Regions from separate parts of the Mesorhizobium sp. USDA 4775 genome, predicted to be linked through region 1. Evidence: riboswitches for the same ligand, from Rfam matches in the RefSeq annotation. Region 1 holds a riboswitch; the other holds the start of a gene.
The links. Region 1 has a riboswitch for thiamine pyrophosphate ahead of thiB (thiamine ABC transporter substrate binding subunit). Riboswitches for the same ligand answer to the same signal wherever they lie in the genome.
Positions count from the first base shown of each region.

Region 1 (7,516 bases):
CGCGCCATTCCTCGAAATGGCCAAAACCCTTGTCCAGCCTGCGGGTCTGGCCACGATCGAGCCAGACGGTGGCGCGCGACACGCGCTCCAGAAAGCGGCGGTCGTGCGAGATGACGATGAGTGCCGAGGAGGTGCGCACGAGCTCCTCTTCCAGCCATTCGATGACCGACAGGTCAAGATGATTGGTCGGCTCATCAAGCAGCAGGATGTCGGGTTCCGGCGCCATGACACGGGCCAGGGCTGCGCGCCTGGCCTCGCCACCTGAGAGATCACCCGGCCGTTCCTCGCCGGTGAGGCCAAGATGCTCCATCAGATAGGAGGCGCGGTAGGGATCGTCGGCTGGCCCGAGGCCCGCCTCGACATAGGCACGCACGGTGGCGAAACCTTCCATGTCGGGCATCTGCGGCAGATAGCGGACGGTTGCCGAGGGCTGGCGAAACACCTCACCGTCCTGCGGCTCGATCAGGCCGGCCGCGATCTTGAGCAGCGTCGACTTGCCGGACCCGTTGCGGCCGACCAGCGCGATCTTGTCACCGGCCGAAGCCGTCAAGGCAGCACCGTCGAGCAGCGGTGTGCCGCCGAAGGTCAGTCTTATCCCGTCGAGATTGAGAAGAGGCGGGGCCATGTCAGCTTTCAGGTAGTGGATACGGATGCGCGAGCAGCAGCGCGCGGCCGTGGCCGAGCGCGATGTCGAGGCGGCCCCGGACCTCGTTGGAAATGGTCAGCGACGAGCCGAACGCCACTACGACCTGGTTCAACGGCCATTTGGCGCCGGTGACGGTCAGGCCGGCAAGTTCGGAAAAGCCGAGGATCGAAAACAGCGTGCCGTCGGCATAGTCGAAGCCGGCCGTTCCCGACAGCAACGGGACACCTTCCTGGGCGCCGCTGGTCAACAGCACCTCGGTTCCGGCTTCGGCCAGGCGCAGGGCGAGCGCCAGATGCAGGAAAGCGTGGTCGGCGCGCTTGCCGCCGAACGCGCCCGCCAGCACCAGGCTAGTCGCGCCACGCTCGAGGGCTGCGGCAATCGCCAATTCGCCGTCGGTCTTGTCCTTCTCCGCCGGGAAGGTTCGGCGGGGCACTGCGGCGAGATCGGCGGGGAGATCGGCCGGCACCGAATCGAAATCACCCACCCATAGTTCCGGCACAAGGCCGAGCAGCCGGGCATGGCCGATGCCGGCGTCGGCGGCAATGATGCGCGAGCCGTCGACCTGGCGGTCGAGCCGGGGCGTGCGGATGAGATCGCCGCCAAGCAGGATGGTGAATGTGCTCATATCCGGTGGCCTGTACCAGCCCGGCAGCGGAAACGGAAGGCCGGCAAACTGCCACTTGCGCGGTTCCCCGGCCCGGCCTATGTGTCGAAACGCTCTAACGGGGTGCCGGACGCGATCTTCGCGGACCGGCTGAGAGGCAGTCTCGCCAACCCGCTGAACCTGATCCGGTTTGTACCGGCGGAGGGATTAGACGTTTCGGACAGTCCGGCGCCTCAATTCCTTGCAATTCGAACGAAGGAGGCGCCGATGCGCACGCTTTTATACGCTCTTGTCTCGACCATGGTCGTGGCGCTGTCCGGGCCGGCCTTGGCCAAGGACAAGCTCACCGTCTACACCTATGAAAGCTTCACCGCCGACTGGGGGCCAGGCCCGGTGGTGAAGAAGGAATTCGAGGCCGAATGCGGCTGCGACGTCGAGTTCGTCTCGGTCGCCGATGGCGTGGCCCTGCTCAACCGCGTCAAGCTAGAAGGCGCGTCAACCAAGGCCGACATCGTACTTGGCCTCGACACCAATCTCACCGCCGATGCCAAGGCTAGCGGGTTGTTTGCCCCGCATGGCGCGGTCTCCGATGTCAACGTGCCGGGTGGCTGGAGCGACGATACTTTTGTTCCCTTCGACTACGGCTATTTCGCCGTCGTCTACGACACCGAAAAACTGAAGACGCCGCCGAAGAGCCTGAAGGAACTGGTCGAAGGCAGTGCCGACGACAAGATCGTCATCCAGGATCCGCGCACCTCGACGCCGGGCCTCGGCCTGCTGTTGTGGGTGAAGTCGGTCTATGGCGACAAGGCGCCGGAAGCCTGGGCCAAGCTCAAGACGAAGGTGCTGACCGTGACGCCGGGCTGGAGCGAGGCCTATGGCCTGTTCACCAAGGGCGAGGCGCCGATGGTGTTGTCCTACACGACCTCGCCGGCCTATCACATGGTCGCCGAGAACACGCAGCGCTACCAGGCCGCTTCTTTCGAGGAGGGCGAATATTTGCAGATCGAGGTCGCGGGAATCACCACGAACGGAGCCAAGAACCCGCTGGCGGCAAAATTCATCGCCTTCATGACCGGGCCGAAATTCCAGGACGCGATCCCGGAGACCAACTGGATGTTCCCGGCCGGAAAGACCGACAAGCCGCTCAACCCGGCCTTCGACAAGCTGGTCAAGCCGACCAAGACCCTGCTGTTCAGCCCCGAAGAGGTTGCCGCCAACCGCAAGGCCTGGGTGGATGAATGGCTGGCGGTGATGAGCAAATAGTTTGGCCGTATGATCGAAAGATGAGTGCTCTACGGCGCCCCCCTCTGTCCTGCCGGACATCTCTCCCACAAGGGGGGAGATCGAATGCTATCGGTGATTTCGCCAATCGCCGACGCTATAGGTATGAGCGAGGCGCTGAAACAGCCAATCTCCCCCCTCGTGGGGGAGATGTCCGGCAGGACGGAGGGGGGCGCCAAGGAACGCAACCCTCTATAAGTGCCGCTATGCGGAGACTGGCGGTCGAGCGTGGAACGCGCTGATCCCCGCGTCAGCGCCGGCATCATTGCGCTCGCCGCAATCACGCTGCTGATCGGCGGCGCATTCGCGGGCCTGCTCGTCGAAGGCGCCGATGATTTTTCGGGAGCCTGGGCGGCCTTCGATCCCTACCTGCTGAGCGTCGTGCGCTTCACGCTTTGGCAGGCAGTCCTCTCGACCCTGCTTTCGGTGATCCCGGCGCTGTTCGTGGCGCGCGCCCTGTCGCGGCATCCGCGTTTCTTCGGCCGCGCCTTCATCCTGCAACTCTTCGCCGTGCCGTTGGCGCTGCCGGCGATCGTCGCGGCGCTTGGCATACTGGCGCTGTACGGCCGTGCCGGCTATTTCGCCGGCCTGTTCAGCGCCGCCGGCAGCCAGGGTTGGCCAGGCATCTATGGCTTGTCCGGCATTCTCGTCGCCCACGTCTTCTTCAACCTGCCGTTGGCGACCCGCCTGTTCCTCGAGGCGCTGCAGACGATTCCCGCCGACCAGTGGCGGCTGGCAAGCCAGCTCGGCATGGCGGCGGGGCCGGCCTTCCGGCTGATCGAATGGCCGACGCTGCGCGCCGCTCTGCCGGGTGTCGCCGGGCTGGTCTTCATGCTCTGCATCACCTCCTTCACCATCGTTTTGACGCTTGGCGGCGGACCGGCGGCAACGACGCTGGAGGTCGGCATCTACCAGGCGCTGCGCTTCGATTTCGATCCGGCGCGGGCGGTCGCCCTGACATTGCTGCAGATTGCCTTGACCTTCATCGTGGTGCTGGCGCTGACGCGGCTTGGCGCCAATGTCGTCGGCGACACCAACCTGCCGGTGGCGCCGCGCCGTTATCTCTCCGTCGACACGACCGAGGCGTCACTCAACGCCGTGCTCATCGTGCTGGCGCTGCTGTTCGTTATCGGACCGATGGCCGCGACCGTCTCGGCAGGCTTGGGCGCCGATCTCGGCCGGCTCGCCGGCGAGGCCGCTGTCCGGCAGGCGACGCTGACCAGTGCGGTGCTCGCTTTCCTGTCGGCGCTGCTTTCAGTGATGCTGTCGTTGGCGCTGACCATGGCGCGACGGGCACTCGCGTTGAGGCGCCGCGCCGGTCGAAGGACACTGCTCGAACACGCCACGGATACCGGCGCCGGTTTTGTGCTGGTCGTGCCGCCGATCGTCATCGGAGCCGGCTGGTTCCTCCTGCTGCGCCATGCCGGCGATGTCTTTGCCATCGCCCCGGTCATGGTCGTCACCGTCAATTCTGTCATGGCGATGCCTTTCGCGCTGCGCGCCGTCCGTCCCGCCTATGACGCGGCGAGCGAGCGCCACGAACGGCTCTGCGCGCAGCTCGGCATTTCCGGCTGGGCCAGGCTGCGGCTGGTCGACTGGCCGTCATTGCGGCGGCCGCTCGCCACCGCCTTCGCCTTCGCCATGGCGCTGTCGCTCGGCGATCTCGGCGTTATCGCGCTGTTCGGCAGTGATTCCGTGCAGACCTTGCCTTACCTTCTCCTGGCGCGCATGGGCAGCTACCGCACGCAGGACGCCGCCGGCCTGGCACTGTTGCTTGGCCTCGTCTGCCTCGCCTTGGTGCTGGCGGCGGACTGGCTGGGAAGAGACAAGGTCCGCAATGTCTGACGGAGCGATGAGAGGGAAGGGTGTTCCGGTGCGGCTGGACAAGGTCTCGTTCAGCTATGGCGAGGCGCCGCTCACCTTCGATGTCGCGTTCGCGGCGGCGGAAATCACCGCCATCATGGGGCCGAGCGGTTCGGGCAAGTCGACGCTGCTCAATCTGGTCGCCGGCTTCGAGACGCCGCAGTCGGGCCGCGTGCTGATCGGCGGGGCCGATGTCGGCGCAGCGCCGCCAGCCGCACGGCCGGTGTCGATGGTGTTTCAGGAAAACAACCTTTTTGCGCATCTCTCCGTCGAGCAGAATGTCGGGCTCGGCCGCTCGCCATCGCTGCGGCTGACCGAAGCCGATCGAACCGCCATTGCCGAAGCGTTGGAACGCACAGGCCTTGGCGGCAAGGACAAGCGGCTGCCGCGCGAACTCTCCGGCGGCGAGCGCCAGCGTGTCGCCCTGGCGCGCGTGCTGGTGCGCGATCGCCCGGTGCTTCTGCTCGACGAACCCTTCGCTTCGCTCGGGCCCGCCTTACGCGACGATATGCTCGACCTGGTTGCCGGCGTGCATGCGGAGCGCGGCATGACGGTGCTGTTCGTCACGCACCAGCCACAGGACGCCCGCCGCATTGGCCGCAATGTGGTGTTTCTGGACAATGGCGCCGTCGCGGCCACCGGCAGTGCGGAGGATTTCTTTGTTGGGGCTGGTCCGGAGGCGTTCCGGCGCTATGTCGGTGCAGGTGCCGGCAATGCCGTATCACGAGATATTGCCCGGAAGCGGACATAATTTACGGTCAAACCGGCATCAGGCAACGGGGCGCTTGCTTGCCATGGCAGAAGTAGTGTGGCTAGGTCCGCCCTATTGGTTTGGCACAAGCCGTGATTTGCCTACGGTACTCGTCACACGCCCCCTAGGGACGTGTGACGAGTACCGTAGAAATTTGTTTTTGCGCATGACAGGTTCCGGAGATCGCCCCCGATTTTCGTGGTCATGCGCCGGGACCTGAAAGGAAGCCGCTCTGGCGATCGGCGTCGACAAGCTACGAATGAACCCGCTAGCGCGCTTTCTGGCGCTGGCCGGCTTTGCCGTGGCGCTCGCAAGCTGCCAGATGTTCACGCCTCCGGAAGTCCAGGAATCCGGCTTCCAACCGTCCGACAAGCCGATCACGGTCGACAATGTCAGTGCCAACAACAAGCTCGCCGAACTGGCCAAGGCGCAGCATCCGCGCATCCTGGCGACCTATGGCGGCGAATATTCCGATCCCAAGCTTGAGCGCATGGTCGCCAAGGTCGTCGGCAATCTGACCGTTGTGTCGGCGAACCCGACCCAAACTTACCGCATCACCATCCTCAATTCGCCCAACGTCAACGCCTTCGCACTGCCGGGCGGCTATCTCTACATCACGCGCGGTCTGCTGGCGCTGGCGAATGATTCGTCCGAGCTCGCCGCCGTCATCGCGCATGAGATGGGCCACGTCACCGCCAATCACGGCCTGCAGCGCCAGCAGCTGGAGGCCGAGGAAGGCCTGGCGACCAAAGTGGTTTCCGACGTGCTCGGCGACAGCCCGACCGCCAAGGCGGCTTTGATCCGCGGCAAGCTCCGGCTGGCGCAGTTCTCGCGCAACCAGGAGCTGGAGGCCGACGCCATCGGCATCAAGTCGATCGGCGAAGCCGGCTACGACCCTTATGCCGCCGGCCGCTTCCTGCAGTCGATGTCGGCCTATACCGATTTCCGCTCGATCAGCGGCGCCACCGACGCCAGCCTCGACTTTCTGGCGACGCACCCCAACACGCCGCAGCGCATCGACCTGGCGCAGCGCCATGCCCGCCAGTTCGGCGCGCCCGGTGTCGGCACGCGCGACCGCGATTCCTTCCTCGCCGGCATAGACGGCCTGCTCTATGGCGATACGCCGGAGGAAGGCTATGTGCGTGGCGAGACCTTCCTTCATCCGGGCCTCGGCGTGTCCTTCACGGTGCCGGACGGTTTCATCATCGACAATTCGGCGGCGGCGGTGACGGCGACCGGGCCTGGCGACATAGCGATCCGCTTCGACGGCGTTTCGATCGACAAGAACCGCGCCTTGACCGACTACATCAGAAGCGGCTGGGTGGCCGGTCTGGACGACAGCAGCGTCAAGCAGGAAACCATCAACGGCAACGAGGCCGCGACGGCGCATGCCAGTGCCGAAGGCTGGCAGTTCGACATCGCGGTGATCCGTGCCGGCGGCCAGGTCTACCGGCTGCTCACCGCGGCACCCTCGGCCAGCACCTCGCTGGAGACGGTGGCACGCTCTGTCAGCGGGTCGTTCCGTATCCTGAGTGCCGCTGAAAAGGCGGCCTTGAAGCCGCTGCATATCCGCGTGCTTACCGTGCAGCCGGGCCAGACCATGGGCTCGCTCGCTGCGCAGATGGTCGGCGTCGACCGCAAGCTCGATCTGTTCCGGGTGCTCAACGCGCTGTCGCCGGGCGCCGCGGTTTCGTCCGGCGACAAGGTCAAGATCGTCACCGACAAATAAGAGTACGCAGCAAACTCACTTCGCTGGACGCTTGCCGCGGCTTTCTGTGCTTCCGGTTCTCATGGACTTAGAGACCACTCCGCTCCGGTTCTCGAAAACCAAGCCATTCGACTCAGCGGAGCGAGTTTTGACCGCACTCTTGTGCCGTGCCGTTGAAAGTTAGGCGGCCGTCGCCAGAAATTCCGGGTTCTGCTTCACCAGCGCCACTTTGAGCTTTTCCATGGCGCGGGCCTCGATCTGGCGGACGCGTTCCTTGGATATACCGAGCGTCTCGCCGAGAGCCTCGAGCGTGGCGCCCTCGTCGTTCAGCCGGCGTTCCTCGATGATCCTGAGTTCACGCGCGTTCAGCGCATGAAGCGCCTCCCGCAGCCAAAGCGAACGGCGCGCGATATCGATCTTGTCGCCGACGATCTCGTCGGGCAGGGGATCGTCGGAAACCAGGAAGTCCATCCGCTCGGTCGCGCCCGCATCGTCGGCAAGCGGCATGTTGAGCGAGGAGTCGGGCGCCGAAAGCCGTGAATCCATCATCGCCACGTCAGCCTCGGAGACGCCAAGCGCCACCGACACTTCGCGGTAGAGGGTTGTGTTGGAAAGCGGCTCGGCGCCGTTCGCCAGCCGGGCGCGCAGGCGGCGCAGGTT
Region 1 is NZ_JBSSFM010000001.1:355,748-363,263, reverse strand. Features, by position in the region: gene ACVILI_RS01830 (ABC-F family ATP-binding cassette domain-containing protein) at 1-625, opposite strand, end outside; gene ACVILI_RS01825 (thiamine diphosphokinase) at 627-1,271, opposite strand; TPP riboswitch at 1,360-1,474, shown strand; gene thiB (thiamine ABC transporter substrate binding subunit) at 1,518-2,516, shown strand; gene thiP (thiamine/thiamine pyrophosphate ABC transporter permease) at 2,763-4,379, shown strand; gene thiQ (thiamine ABC transporter ATP-binding protein) at 4,372-5,148, shown strand; gene ACVILI_RS01805 (M48 family metalloprotease) at 5,408-6,877, shown strand; gene ACVILI_RS01800 (RNA polymerase factor sigma-32) at 7,037-7,516, opposite strand, start outside.

Region 2 (7,516 bases), 4.7 Mb from region 1:
CGTCGAGCAAAAGCATGTCGCGCTCCTGCACCACCGTGCGCAAAAGCGCCGCGCGCTGGCGCATGCCACCCGAAAGCTGTGCCGGAAAATGCCGCTCGAAGCCGGCAAGGCCGAACTCTGCAAGCAGCGGCGCGACCCGCGCCCGCGCTGCCTGGCGTCTGACGCCTTGCACTTCGAGCCCGAGTGTCGTGTTGTCGAGGATGCGCCGCCACGGCATCAGGGCGTCGCGCTGCGGCATGAATGCGAAATGCCGGCCATGGTCGTCGAGCGGCATGCCGTCGAACAACATCTCGCCTTCGCCATGCTCGGCACCCGTCAGAAGCTGGAACAGCGTCGACTTGCCGGCGCCCGAAGGCCCAAGGATCGAGACGAATTCGCCGGCACCGACGCTGAGCGAAATGTCGGCGAGCACGTCGAGCCCGCCAAACGCCTTGCGCACATGCCGCAATTCGAGCCGGCTCATCGCCCCGGCCCCTTCCCTGCCGGCTGACGGCCGATCCGTTCCCAGGGCATGGCGAGGCGCTGCAAGAGCGCCGTCAGCCCGAACAGGATCAGCGTGAGCGCGGCACTCACGCCGACCGCGGCCAGCACCAGATCGGGGCGGAAATTGTTCTTGGCGTTGAGCATGTAGATGCCCAGTCCCTTGGCCGCACCGGCATATTCGGCGAAGATGGCGCCGACCACGGCATAGGTGATGGAGATCCGCAGGCCGGCGAAGAAATAGGGCAGTGCCGAAGGCAGCCGCGCCAGAACGAAGACACGCCAGCGCCCTGCCCCCATGGCGCGCAGCATCTGGCCGATCTCCACCTCGGTCGCCTCGTAGCCCTGCACCAGAGCCACCAGCATCGGGAAAAAGGTGACCAGCGCCACCAGCATGATCTTTGGCGTCAAACCGAAGCCGAACCACAGCACCACCAGCGGCGCGATGGCCACCAGCGGCAAGGTCTGGCTGACGATGAAGACAGGAAACAGCGCGCGCCGCAGCGGCTGGAAGAAGTCGACCAGCATCGACAGCGCGAAAGCGGCGCCGAGCGAGCAGGCAAAGCCGATCAGCGTGGCGCGGATGGTGGGAACGGCGTTGTCGATCAGCGCCTCGCGATTGAGCATCGCCTGTTCGAAGACGCGCGACGGCGCCGGCAGGATCGTCGGCTTGATGCCGGAATAATTTGCGTAGAGTTCCCAGGCCACGAGCAGCAACCCGACCGACATCACGGCCGGTGCCGCCCTGGCGAAGAGACCCGCGAGCTGCCGCGGGCGGCTTGACGACAATGAGACCACGAGAGGACAACCTTGACCGCGCGTAGAGCAAGCGGGTGTTTCAGACTCAGACAGCGGTGGGGCTGTTGGCGGAAACCGTGACGTCAAGGGTTACGTGGCCCGCGCCCGGTCCGAAGCGGCAGAAGGCTTCGTTCAGCGCCGAAAAGATCGCGCCGGTATCGCCGCGCAGTTTGGTGCAAAAATTCTTGGAGCGATCGTAGACGCCGGACTGTTTCAGGAAATCGATGCAGCCATAGATCTCATCCATGTGGTCGCCGGTGCCCATCACATAGAGCGAGAACTGCGCCGCCGCCGGCTGGCCGGTGGCAGCAGCACTGCGCACGGCGGCGATGGCGGCTTCCTTGCGCGGCCCGAGCGGCCCGACAGGCCCGCCAAACGCGTCGGAGCGGCAGATCGGATCGTCCGGCTCGCCAGGACAGCCGCGCGAAATGGCGGCCGACAGCACGCAATGCTTGCCGCTCTGCGCCGCCGCCACGAACAGGTCGCGCAGCGCCGGGAACAACACTTCGGGCGGCCCGACCAGCAAGGTCGAGATGTCGTCGGTTTCGATCCGGAGCCTGTCCCGGTAGGGATCGAGCGCGCCGAGCGCGCCCAGGATGACGCCGACGAAATCGTCGGCCATGGGATATAGGGAAATCTGTGCGCCTGAAAACATAGCCCGCCTCGCTCCGCTGGTATTACCCAGATCAGCTTCTAGGGTCTGTGGGCTTGCCGCCCCCGTCTCAGCCCCGACCGTACGGAGCACCCCTGTGGATGGACGCGTTAAAGCACCATTCGAACGGAAGGGGAAGCCGTTTTTTCAGCGCACCGGGCCAAAAGCGTTGCACCAACTCTGGCCGTTGCGTGGACGCTGGCGACGCCGCGCAGTCGGAATTTTATGGGGAACCTTCGCCAAGCCGAGAGGTTGTCCCACCAGTCGCAACGCGGCGAGTTCACAGAAATGGAGGCAAAACCATGTTCATGAAAATCCTCGCAGCTTCGGCGTTCACCGTTGCGCTTGCCACTTCCGCGATGGCGCAAAGCAACACCGCAAACGGCATGGATGGGTCAGGCGGCAGCGGCCACTCAGTGACTGTAGACCCGAGCACGCCGGCTTCGCCCAATACGGTCGATCCGGCAATTACCAACAGCACCACCATCGCGCCGGGCGACATGAACTCCAATGCGGATCGGAATTGCCCGACCAACCCACAAGGTGCGCAGTCCGATGCCAACGGCAATTTGACGGCGCCCACCGTGAACGACAACAACTGTGGCAAGTAAGTGATTGTCCAAAAACAAAAAAGCCGCCGGACATCCGGCGGCTTTTCGATATCACTTCCAACGATGCTTTGTGCCAACCGTTAGGATGCGGCCTTTTCGCGAACCGGCAGTTTCCAGCCCGGCCTGACGAAGTGGCAGGTGTAGCCGTTTGGATATTTCTCCAGATAATCCTGGTGCTCGGGCTCGGCTTCCCAGAAGGCGCCGGCCGGCGCGACTTCCGTGACGACCTTGCCAGGCCACAGGCCGGAAGCATCGACATCGGCGATGGTGTCTTCGGCGACGCGTTTCTGCTCGTCGCTCGTATAGTAGATCGCCGAACGGTAGCTCATCCCGACATCGTTGCCCTGGCGGTTGCGCGTCGTCGGATCGTGGATCTGGAAAAAGCGCTCCAGCAGCGTGCGATAGCTGATCACGGCCGGATCGAAATTGATCTCGATGGCTTCGGCATGGGTGCCGTGGTTGCGATAGGTGGCGTTGGCTACATCCCCGCCGCTATAGCCGACACGCGTGGAGATGACGCCGGGATAGCGCCGTATCAGATCCTGCATGCCCCAGAAACAGCCACCGGCAAGCACTGCGCGTTCGGTCGAAGTCGCCATGTCACGTCTCCTCAAAAGGCAATTCCAGCTCATGTAGCGGTTTCCCGCCCGGAATTGCGCGGACAAAATTGGATTTCCCAATAGATGGGCATTGTCGTCCGCTTCGTCCAGTCGCGTGGAAACAACGCGGCCATGAGCGAACGATATCACGACGCGGTCGGGGATCGAACCGTTTCAGTTGCCCGGATGCAGGGTCCGGCTGTCGACGGCAAGCGGCGGATACAGCGTGCCGGGCGGAATGGCGGCAAAGCTGATTGCCACCGGCGGCGCCGTGCGAGACCAATTGAAAAGAACCGTCTTGACCGGGAGGTTGCCCAGCCATGTCTGCAACTGCGGCGGAACGTCATGCCCTGGCCAAACCATCAGCATGCCGTGGTCGTGCAAGCGCTGCCTGGTGATCCAGGGCGCGAACCGCGTATCGAGATCGGTGAAGATCGACGGCTTGTCATAGGCATTGAGGCCCGCCAGCATAGCCACCTGGGTATCGCCGCCGACAATGTCGAGCCGGCCGGGCGCCGCCGCGTGCCAGACCGCCTCGGCCTCGTCCGCGATCGGCTGTGCCGGCCAGCAGACGGCGTCCAGGCGCCCCCCGCACATTGCAGCCCGTCCAGCGCAGCGCCGCATAGGCACCCGACATGGTGAGGATGCAGAGGAACGCGCAGATCGCCAGCCTTCGCATCTCGATGGCGCCGAGCCGGTGGCCGAGAAAGGCGAGCACCGTGACGCCGACAAGATTGTACATCGGCGCGCCCCAGGACTCGCCGGTGCCGGTGAACAACGAGGCCACCATGATCAGGGTCGCCGGGCCGAGCCCCATCCACACGAGATAGACCAGAATGCCGCGCTCGACCGGCGCTTCTGGGGCCGGCGAGCGCCGCAACAACCCGGATATCGTCAGCACCAGAAGAAAGCCGGAGAGCCCGGCCATCTGGACGCCGATGTAGTAGAGACGCGCTCGGTTTTCGGTCACCCATTGGTCGCGGGCTGCGAAATAGGTCAGCGGCAGGAAATCGATGCGGTAGAGCGCGATGGCCAGCGGCGCGGCAACGGCGAGAAAGACGGCAAGGCCGAGCCATGGCCAGGGCGTCGCCAGCCGGCTGCGCGCGCGTGCGTCATACAACAGCCAGAGCGCGCCGAAGGCAAGCAGCAGGCCGGTGGAGAACTTGGCATAGAGCCCGACGCCCGACACCAGTCCGAGCGCCAGCCACCAGCCCGGCCCGCCGCCACGGCCGGCGCGCCAGAGCAACCAGCAAATGGCCGCCCAGAACGGCATCTGCGCGTAGTCATGATTGAATTGCGGGGTCGGCCAGCCGAAGAAATAGACCGACGGCATCAAAAGCACGGCGGCCAGCGCACGGCTTTGCCCGAGCATGTCGCGGGCCAGCAGATAGACCAGGATGAAGGTCGACGAGATCGTCAGCTGGGCAAGCATATATTGTGGCCAGCGGAACGATCCGGTCAGAAGATGGCTGGTTTCGAGCAGCCAGCCTGGAAGCTGCGGGTGCTTGTAGGTCAACAGCACCCATTCGCGGCCCCACATGAAACCTTCCACCACATCGCCGGGCGGGGCGGGATCGATCAGTGCCGGCACCACCGTCCAGCACAGGATCTGCACCAGGCACAAAAGCGCCAACAAATACCAGGGATGGCGGAGCAGGCCGGGCCATACCGATGACGAGTCAAGGCCGGCGGCAGTCAGCCCCGCCGGCTCCCAACCATCCATGGAGTCGTCTATTCCCACCATGCGGCGCTTAAACCACATCGTCCGGTTTGCCGAACAGCCCCAACGTCAAAGCTTACGAAAAAGTATACTTGCAGGCCATTGCAAGACCAAGATTGGGCAGGAATTTCGGCGCTCCGTTGCCCTCCCCCGGCAGAACAGCCGCCCATTTGATCCTGTCTGAACATCCCGGATATTCGATGCGTCACCAGCATGCCGTCATCCACCATCGCGCGCTCGACTTCTGGCTGGCACGCGCGGCGGTCCTCGTCATCATTTGTTTGCAGCTCCTAGTGATCAACGATCTTTCGTTCGGCCCGCGCTGGCTGGCGCCGGCGCTGGAGGCCGCCCTGCTCGTGCCCCTGTCCGTCGCCACCGCCTGGACACAGGTCGCCAGCCAGAAAGCGGTCGAGGAGGAGCACTGGTATCTGGTCGGCCGGTTTCGCGTCATCATCCGCAGGACCGCGCTGGTGATGACCGGCGTCGTCAGCATCATGAATTGCGGTTCGCTGGTGTTCCTGGTGCGCGCCTTGCTGGCGGGCCATGCCGGCTCCACCGGCCAGACGCTGCTCATCGACGCGCTCAACATTTGGGTCACCAATGTCATCGTCTTTGCCTTGTGGTTCTGGAGCACGGACCGCGGCGGGCCGCCGACCTGCGGCCTCGTCAATCGCGCCCATTCCGACTTCCTGTTCCCGCAAATGACCTTGAACGACCGCGAGATCCGCGACTGGCTGCCTGGCTTCGTCGACTATTTCTTCCTCGCCTTCACCAATGCGACGGCGTTTTCGCCGACCGACACCTTGCCGCTGTCGCAGCGGGCCAAGCTTTTGATGATGGCCGAGTCGATGATATCGCTGCTGACGATCGCACTGGTCGCCGCCCGCGCCGTCAACATCCTCGCCTAAGCCCAGAAACGCAAAATAGCCCTCCCGGCGAACCGGAGCGGGCTATTGGATGGTTTGCGACAGTCCCGAAGCTGGAGCGCGGGGTGGACGATCCTCACCTCAATCCGCGCCGAGGTCGCGTTCGAAGACCACCTGGTCGCGCAGCGGAATGCCGTTCACAGCCGAGCCTTCGGGGTAACCGGTCGATGGCCCGAACGCATCCTGCACGATGCGAGACATTCGAAAGCCCTGTCTCTGGTAAAACCGCAAATTGCCGATATCGGCCGCCGCGGTCGCCACGATCAGGCGCCGGCCGTGGCGCTCGCGGCAGCGGGTGACTGCCGCCGCGACAAGGGCGCGCCCCAAGCCCTCGCTCTGCCTTGCCGGACGAACGGCCAGGCTCTTGATCTCGAATACACCGCCCTCGCCTGTCTCGATGAGTTGCACGTGGCCGATGATCCTGTTGCCCTCCCGCGCGACCAGCACTTCGCCCTCATCGATATAGCTGGAAACCTGCATGGGGGAATCGTCGGCAAGGGCAAACAGCGGCAGCAATATTTCACGGTTCCCGTCATATCGTTCAATCTGCATCCGTAGCCCCGGGCTGGATCAACGCCGCCGCGATCTCGGCAACCTTGCACCGCGATATAGCAGTGGCCGGGCAGGAGCCACAAACGCAAAAAGCCCGCCCCAGCGTGAGCCGAGGCGGGCATTGGCTCGATCGAGCCGTCAGGCGCGAATTCTCGGACGCAGGGCAAGGCCTGGAGCTATTCCTGGACCGCGCCCCGCCGCGTGCAATCTGTCACCCAAACCAGCCAAACGTAAGGCTAACCACCAAGACCGCGATCAGGATCGAGAGCGGCACCGCCATGAACAGCCCTGCTTCTAATAATCGGGTTTCCCTGTCACTGAACATTAGGCCCTGCCTCAACAAGCTTCGCTCAGATAGAAGCTGCGAAGCCTGTTTCCGTTCCCAATACCGGCGACATGCGATCCACGTGCGATTTGGCTAAACGTGGCCGCCTGGAGAGCGAAATCAGTTCGGCTTCCCCAACGATGCCGGCCATGTATTTTGCAACGATACGGGAGGCCAGCGCATCATTCGATTGGTGCTCCATTCCGCCCCAACAAAGGCGTTTTGGGAGCAATTTCAGCGGAGGCTAATTGAATCGCTGTTTTCAAGGAGCGAGCAGCTGTCGAAAAGCCCGCCGGCCAAAGCCAGGGCGCCCTGCCCTTCCTTCGTTCGCATGTTTCGCTGATATGGGCGGGGGTGCATACATCTTCACCAGTCGGCGCTGCCATCCTTAAGGCCCTGCCGGTCAGGCCCAGTGGCCTTCCGCTGCCAGTCCCCACTAGCAACCAAGCCGCTGGGCCGCAGGCATGATTTGCGCCACATATGCGGCTTGAAGGCGCTGAACAGAAGGTGTTGCTCGATGCTCCGGACAGACAATGGCGCGGCGCTCAGGCTTTCAGATTTTGCCGATCCTAACGATGCAGTCATTGCCGCAATCGAACTCTATGGGCCGGAAGCGCAGACCGCAGCGGCTTACTGTGCCATGGAAGCACACTTCGCCGGGAGACTGGCCGATTTCCGCCTCTGGTGCGAAGTCTTTCGCGTCTTCAAAACCAGATTCCATTGAGAGGCACATATATCGAGGCCGCCACGGCCATCAGCGCGTTCGCGCCGTGTAGCCTGCCGGGAAGATAACGAAGCAATCATCGGCAATACCGAAGCCCGCTTCGCGGCCTTTCAGTCTTCCGTCGCCGGC
Region 2 is NZ_JBSSFM010000001.1:5,009,537-5,017,052, forward strand. Features, by position in the region: gene ACVILI_RS24430 (ABC transporter ATP-binding protein) at 1-463, opposite strand, end outside; gene ACVILI_RS24435 (ABC transporter permease) at 460-1,209, opposite strand; gene ACVILI_RS24440 (YkoF family thiamine/hydroxymethylpyrimidine-binding protein) at 1,325-1,933, opposite strand; TPP riboswitch at 1,924-2,037, opposite strand; gene ACVILI_RS24445 (hypothetical protein) at 2,233-2,541, shown strand; gene msrA (peptide-methionine (S)-S-oxide reductase MsrA) at 2,622-3,140, opposite strand; gene ACVILI_RS24455 (hypothetical protein) at 3,315-3,611, opposite strand; gene ACVILI_RS24460 (glycosyltransferase family 39 protein) at 3,586-4,863, opposite strand; gene ACVILI_RS24465 (hypothetical protein) at 5,061-5,768, shown strand; gene ACVILI_RS24470 (GNAT family N-acetyltransferase) at 5,868-6,338, opposite strand; gene ACVILI_RS24475 (hypothetical protein) at 7,181-7,387, shown strand.
Region 2: another riboswitch for thiamine pyrophosphate. It lies ahead of ACVILI_RS24440 (YkoF family thiamine/hydroxymethylpyrimidine-binding protein); the one in region 1 lies ahead of thiB (thiamine ABC transporter substrate binding subunit).